Linked DNA regions of Hydrogenophilus thermoluteolus. The protein of the gene in region 2 binds, or shares a complex with, the protein of the main gene of each other region. Links are inferred from orthologs where the notes say so. Each region holds a gene or a part of one and is shown on either strand. Other genes may lie near its edges. The genes, in order: rpsJ and nusB.

The links.
Region 1: the proteins of nusB (region 2) and rpsJ are in contact, whole or in part, in a solved structure (PDB 3D3B), measured with the Escherichia coli proteins. The link is inferred for Hydrogenophilus thermoluteolus from one-to-one orthologs.

The regions. Positions count from the first base shown.
Region 1 is NZ_AP018558.1:428,674-431,884, reverse strand. The notes cover bases 269-3,161. They hold rpsJ (30S ribosomal protein S10), read right to left. Parts: upstream 1,925-3,161; coding sequence 1,613-1,924; downstream 269-1,612. Other genes in these bases: tuf (elongation factor Tu), read right to left, coding at 1,994-3,161; rplC (50S ribosomal protein L3), read right to left, coding at 872-1,516; rplD (50S ribosomal protein L4), read right to left, coding at 269-860. In the rest of the region: rplW (50S ribosomal protein L23), read right to left, coding at 1-237; more of rplD, read right to left, coding at 234-268; more of tuf, read right to left, coding at 3,162-3,184. UniProt on the Escherichia coli protein: Involved in the binding of tRNA to the ribosomes. Part of the processive rRNA transcription and antitermination complex (rrnTAC). The complex forms an RNA-chaperone ring around the RNA exit tunnel of RNA polymerase (RNAP).
Region 2 is NZ_AP018558.1:2,156,609-2,159,764, forward strand. Bases 237-3,074 are described here. They hold nusB (transcription antitermination factor NusB), read right to left. Parts: upstream 1,969-3,074; coding sequence 1,504-1,968; downstream 237-1,503. Other genes in these bases: HPTL_RS10490 (DEAD/DEAH box helicase), read left to right, coding at 237-1,455; ribH (6,7-dimethyl-8-ribityllumazine synthase), read right to left, coding at 1,965-2,453; HPTL_RS10505 (DUF2283 domain-containing protein), read right to left, coding at 2,472-2,687; HPTL_RS10510 (DUF4258 domain-containing protein), read right to left, coding at 2,671-2,955; ribBA (bifunctional 3,4-dihydroxy-2-butanone-4-phosphate synthase/GTP cyclohydrolase II), read right to left, coding at 2,952-3,074. In the rest of the region: more of HPTL_RS10490, read left to right, coding at 4-236; more of ribBA, read right to left, coding at 3,075-3,156. UniProt on the Escherichia coli protein: Part of the processive rRNA transcription and antitermination complex (rrnTAC). The complex forms an RNA-chaperone ring around the RNA exit tunnel of RNA polymerase (RNAP).

The DNA.
Region 1 (3,211 bases), 1.7 Mb from region 2 along the record:
GGCGCGGCGACCAGCAAAACGGCCGAAACGCTTCACCTTGCCTTTCACATTGACGACGCGCACCCCTTGCACCCGAACGTTGAAGAGGCCTTCCACAGCCGCTTTGATTTCGTGCTTTTCTGCATCAGGCGCTACCCGAAAGACGACGGTATTGCGCGTCTCAGCCAGCATCGTCGATTTTTCGGAAATCACCGGTGCCAGCAGTACCTGATAATGGCGTTCCTTGAGCGCACTCATTGCCACATCTCCTGGAATTTTTCGAGGGCGCCCTTGGTCACCAACACCAAGTCGAAATGAACCAGCGCGACCGGATCGACCTCGTGCGCTTCCAGCGCCAACACGTTCTTCAAATTACGGCTACCCAACAGCAGGTTTTCGCTGAGCTGTTCGGTGACAAGGAGGACATTGCGATCATAGACCCCCATCGCCCTGAGCTTTTCGACGACCAGCTTGGTCTTCGGAGCCGAGACATCGAAACCATCGACAACCGCAAGCCGCCCCTGGCGCGCCAATTCCGACAAAATCGACGCCATCGCAGCGCGGTACATCTTCCGGTTGACTTTATGAGAAAAATTTTCGTCCGGAGTACTCGGGAAAACCTTCCCACCTCCACGCCACAACGGGCTCGAGGTCATCCCGGCACGCGCACGGCCGGTACCCTTTTGCCGCCAGGGCTTGCGTGTGGAGTGTTTCACTTGCGAACGGTCTTTTTGCGCCCGCGTGCCCCGACGCGCATTGGCCATGTACGCCACCACGACCTGATGGACGAGCGGCTCGTTGAATTCGCGACCAAAAAGCTGGTCCGAGACGGTCACTGCGCCTGCCTCTTGACCATTCGTATCGAGTAGTTTCAATTCCATCGTCGCCTCGCTTAGCCTTTGGCCTTCACTGCGGGACGAACGATCACCTCGCGACCTTTCGCGCCAGGGACCGCCCCCTTGACCCAGATGAGTTGACGCTCGGCATCGACCCGCACCACTTCCAGGTTTTGCACCGTGACGGTTTCGTCACCCAGATGCCCCGCCATCCGCTTACCCGGGAAGACGCGACCCGGGTCTTGCGCCATACCGATCGAACCCGGTGCATTGGTGGTAATCGAGTTGCCGTGCGACGCGCGGTTCGAACTGAAGTTGTGTCGCTTGATCGCACCTGCAAACCCTTTCCCGATCGAGCGGCCGGTAACATCGACCTTTTGCCCGACCTGGAAGCGTTCGACCGAAAGGGTGTCACCGGGCTTGAACTGCTCGAGTTCAGCCGGGTCGACACGAAATTCGCGGAGTACCTTAGCCGGAGTGACACCCGCCTTGGCAAAATGACCTGCGAGCGGTTTCGTGACCCGAATGGGGCGACGCTCCCCGAAACCCACTTGCACGGCTGCATAGCCGTCGGTTTCGGGAGACTTGATCTGAACAACGCGATTGCCGGCAGCCGCCAATACCGTTACGGGAATACTCTGCCCGTCCTCGGTAAAAATGCGGGTCATGCCGACCTTGCGTGCAACAAGGCCAAGACTCATTTTTATCTCCTATTCCGGTTACGATTGACCGGAGGTTACCAAAACACAAAAGCTGCGTCGGATGAACGCAGCATTGTAGCACAAAAATGGTTATGCTTAGAGCAATTTGATATCGACGTCAACCCCGGCAGGAAGGTCGAGCTTCGAAAGCGCGTCGACGGTCTTGTCCGTTGGGTCTACGATATCGAGCAAGCGATGGTGGGTACGAATCTCGAACTGATCCATCGACTTTTTATTGACGTGCGGAGAGCGCAACACGTTGTAGCGTTCGATTTTGGTTGGCAGCGGAACGGGACCACGAACGACCGCGCCCGTGCGCTTGACCGCATCGACGATTTGCGCCGCGGAAAGGTCGATCAACCGGTAATCGAACGCCTTGAGGCGAATCCGGATCTTTTGCGTTTTCATCTCGATATCCTCAAAGAACAAAAGAAAGGCCCTCGCAGATGCGAGGGCACGAATCATATCACAAATCGATCACTCGATGATTTTGGAGACGACGCCGGCACCCACGGTACGGCCGCCTTCGCGGATCGCAAAGCGCAGACCTTCTTCCATCGCGATCGGTGCAATGAGTTTCACCGTGAGTTTGACGTTGTCACCCGGCATCACCATTTCCACCCCTTCCGGCAGTTCGATCGACCCCGTGACGTCGGTGGTACGGAAGTAGAACTGCGGACGGTAGTTGGAGAAGAACGGGGTGTGACGGCCCCCTTCTTCTTTGGTGAGCACGTACACTTCGCATTCGAAGTGGGTGTGCGGGGTGATGGTGCCCGGTTTGGCGAGCACTTGACCCCGTTCGACTTCTTCGCGTTTGGTTCCGCGCAGCAGCACCCCGACGTTGTCACCCGCACGCCCTTCGTCGAGCAGTTTGCGGAACATTTCGACGCCCGTGACGGTGGTCTTTTGCGTCGGACGCAGGCCGACGATTTCGACTTCGTCGCCGACTTTGACGGTGCCGCGTTCGACACGGCCGGTCACGACGGTTCCGCGACCCGAGATCGAGAAGACGTCTTCGATCGGGAGCAGGAACGGTTTGTCGATGTCGCGCTCCGGCGTCGGGATGTAGCTGTCGAGCGTCTCAGCCAGTTTGAGGATCGCCGGCTCGCCGATTTCGCTCTGGTCGCCTTCGAGCGCTTTGAGCGCCGAGCCTTTGATGATCGGGGTGTCGTCACCCGGAAAGCCGTACTGATTGAGCAGGTCCCGAACTTCCATTTCGACGAGTTCGAGAAGTTCCGGGTCGTCCACCATGTCGCATTTGTTGAGGAAGACGATGATGTAGGGTACACCGACCTGACGCGCCAACAGGATGTGTTCGCGCGTTTGCGGCATCGGGCCGTCAGCAGCCGAGACCACGAGAATCGCGCCGTCCATCTGCGCCGCACCCGTGATCATGTTCTTGACGTAGTCGGCGTGCCCCGGGCAGTCGACGTGCGCGTAGTGACGGTTCGCGGTTTCGTATTCGACGTGCGCGGTGTTGATCGTGATCCCACGCGCTTTTTCTTCCGGCGCCGCGTCGATGTCGTCGTATTTCTTCGCTTCACCACCAAAGTGCTTCGCCAGCACCGTGGTGATCGCCGCCGTCAGCGTCGTCTTGCCGTGGTCCACGTGCCCAATCGTCCCCACATTGACGTGCGGCTTCGTCCGCTCGAATTTTGCCTTGGCCATTTCGTTTCACTCCTTCAAAAGATGGTC
Region 2 (3,156 bases):
TTCATGGCAACGACACCGTTTTCTCCCGAAACTCCAACGCAAACCGCAACCACCTTCGCCGATCTGGGGCTCCCCCAATCGATCTTGTCCGCCGTCACCCAATCGGGTTACACCGAACCGACGACGGTGCAGCGCGAGGCGATTCCCGCCGTGCTCGCGGACGAAGATCTGCTCGTTTCGTCGCAGACCGGTAGCGGCAAGACCGCAGCGTTCGCGCTGCCGCTCTTGGCGCGTCTGGCAAACCCCCGCCCCGATCCCCGGACACGCGGTGCGCGCGTGCTGGTGCTCACCCCGACCCGCGAACTCGCGCAGCAGGTCGAAAAGGCGTTTCGTACCTACGGAAGCGGGCTTCGCCGCTTGAAGACCGTGACCCTGGTGGGTGGGATGCCTTTCGGCCCGCAACGTAGAGACCTTGCGGGCTACGTCGATGTGATCGTCGCCACCCCCGGGCGCCTCAAAGATCACCTCAACCAGCGCACGCTCACGCTCGACGCGGTGGAGACGCTCGTGCTGGACGAAGCCGACCGCATGCTCGACATGGGGTTCATCGACGACATCCGCGAGATCGTCGCCACCACCCCAGCGAACCGGCAGACGCTCCTCTTTTCCGCGACGCTCGAAGGGGTCGTGGGACAACTCGCGCGTTCGATCACTCGGAATGCGCGCCGGATCGAGGTGGCGCGCACCCCGGAAGCGGCGCCGAAGATCGAGGAACGGGTACACTATTTCGACAACGAAGCGCACAAGAACCGGTTGCTCGCGCACCTGCTGAACGACGAAGCACTCCAGCAGGCGGTGATCTTCACCGCGACCAAACGCGGTGCCGAAGCGCTTGCCGGTCGGCTCCAGGATTCGGGGTTGCGTGCCGCGGCGCTTCATGGCGACATGTCGCAGCGTGCCCGCAGCCGCGTGGTCGAGCAACTCCGGCGCGGCGCGGTGCAGGTGCTGGTCGCGACCGACGTTGCGGCACGCGGGCTGGACATCGCCGGCATTTCGCACGTGATCAATTTCGATCCCCCCAAACAGTTCGAAGACTACGTCCATCGCATCGGTCGCACCGGTCGTGCCGGACGCGAAGGGGTGGCGGTCACGTTCGTGCACCCCAACGAATCGCGCTTGATCCAGGGGATCAGCCGCTTCGTCGGCCGGACGCTCCCGGAAGTGACCATTGCCGGTCTGGAGCCGAGCATTCCGCGCCCCGCAGGGGGGCAGCGCCACTCGGCAAACGGGCACGGCCGGAACGAGCGTCGCGGCCCCAGCAAAACGCGCCGCACTGCTGCCCACGCCAAATCGTACGCCGGGCAGGAACGCGGCGGCTGGGAACGGAGCCGAACCGGAAGCTGGGATAAGCCGGAGGGATCACATCGCCCCCGTCGCGCGTGGGATGCGCCCGCGTACGACCGCTGGGACGACGATGCGCCGCGTCAACGGCGGACGCTTTCGGTCAAGAAGTGACACAAATGAAAGGGAGCGTGCGCTCCCTTGTTCACGAGCGGGCTTTTTTCACGAACGGGATGTGAATTCCACCGCGCGCTCGCGTTTGGCAAAGCGGTCGAGCACACCGTTGACGAATTTGTAGCCTTCGTCTGCGCCGTAGCGTTTCGCCAGCTCGATCGCCTCGTCGATGATCACCCGATGGTTGGTTTCCGGATGGCCGGCAAACTCTGCCGCGGCGATCAACAGGATCGCGTGCTCGATGGGGTCGAGGTCGGTGATCGCGCGGCGCGAGAAAGGCGCCAGTTTGGCGCGAAACGCATCGGCATGGCGAATTGCGGTGCGGAGCAGCTCCAGCATCAGCAGATGGTCGGTGTGGGGAAAATCCGCCTCTTCGGCAAGCTGCTGTTCGATCGCGGCCAGGTCGTGTCCGGTGAGCAGCCACTGGTAGACCCCTTTGAGCGCGAGCTCGCGCGCAAGCCGCCGCCGCGAGCGCGATTTGTCGAGGGGCGTGGAGCGCTCGGCCGCGCTCACTGCGCACCTCCTTGCCGGGCCAACGCGCGCAGGTGGTTCGCCATCTCCACCGCCACTTGCGCACAGTCACGCCCTTTGCCGTGCATGCGCACTTCGGCCTCTTCGTCGGTGTTGGTGGTGAGCACCCCGTTGGCGATCGGGACACCGGTCTCGAGCTGTACGCGGGTGATCCCAGCCGCCATCTCGTTCGCGACGATCTCGAAATGGTAGGTCTCTCCCCGAATCACCGCACCCAGCGCAATGAGCGCGTCGAAGCGGTCAGAACGCGCCATCTTTTGGAGGATGAGCGGCAGTTCGAGCGCGCCGGGGACGGTGACGATCGCGACCGCATCGGGGGAGACGCCCAAACGGCGCAATTCCGCGACGCACGCCGAAAGCAGGCCATCGCCCACTTCCTGGTTGAAGCGCGCGAGCGCAATGCCAACGCGCACACCGCGGCCGTCGAGGTTCGGTTCGTATTCGTAAATGTCGTCGTATCGTGCCATGAGTCGATCCTAAAAACGTCACAAAACAGCGGGCGACGGTGCCGCCACCGCAAATTCCATACAATTGGGGGCGTGCGTCCGCTGACTGGCATCCAAGATCTCGATACTGACTACGTTGCCTTCCGCATCGAAATCGAGGATCACACCCGGTCGGATCTCTTCCGAAGATTCGATCGTGCCTTCGCGCAACGTCAAATGGAGGGTATCGGTTTCCCGATCATAGACCGCCTTCATGCTCGCCATCCCCTCGCTGCAGATATTTTTCCATTTTACTGGTTCGATAGACCGTAACGACCACTGGCGGTTCGTGCCCACTTTCGACCACGACGCGCACCAGGTACGTCTTTGCCGCGAAAACGATCCTTTTTTGGTAAATCGATCGGCCGCCTGCACCCGCAACGACCGACTCGGGCGCTTCTATCGTCGAAGCGATCCGTTCGAGCGTGATTCCCCGACGCGCCGCTTCGAAGCGCGCATGATCGGTCATGCGAAACGGTGTCATCCCTCTTCTTCGAAACCCACCACCTCCAGCCCGAAACCGGTCAGGTTCGGGAAACGCATCGGGTGCGACATGAGGCGCATCTTGCCGACCCCCAGCGAACGGAGGATCTGCGCCCCGACGCCGAGGAAACGGGGGTCCCAGGCGCGGCGGCGCACCCGCTGTTCGGTGAAGTTTTCCAAGAGCTCTTCGCCGCTCTGCGCG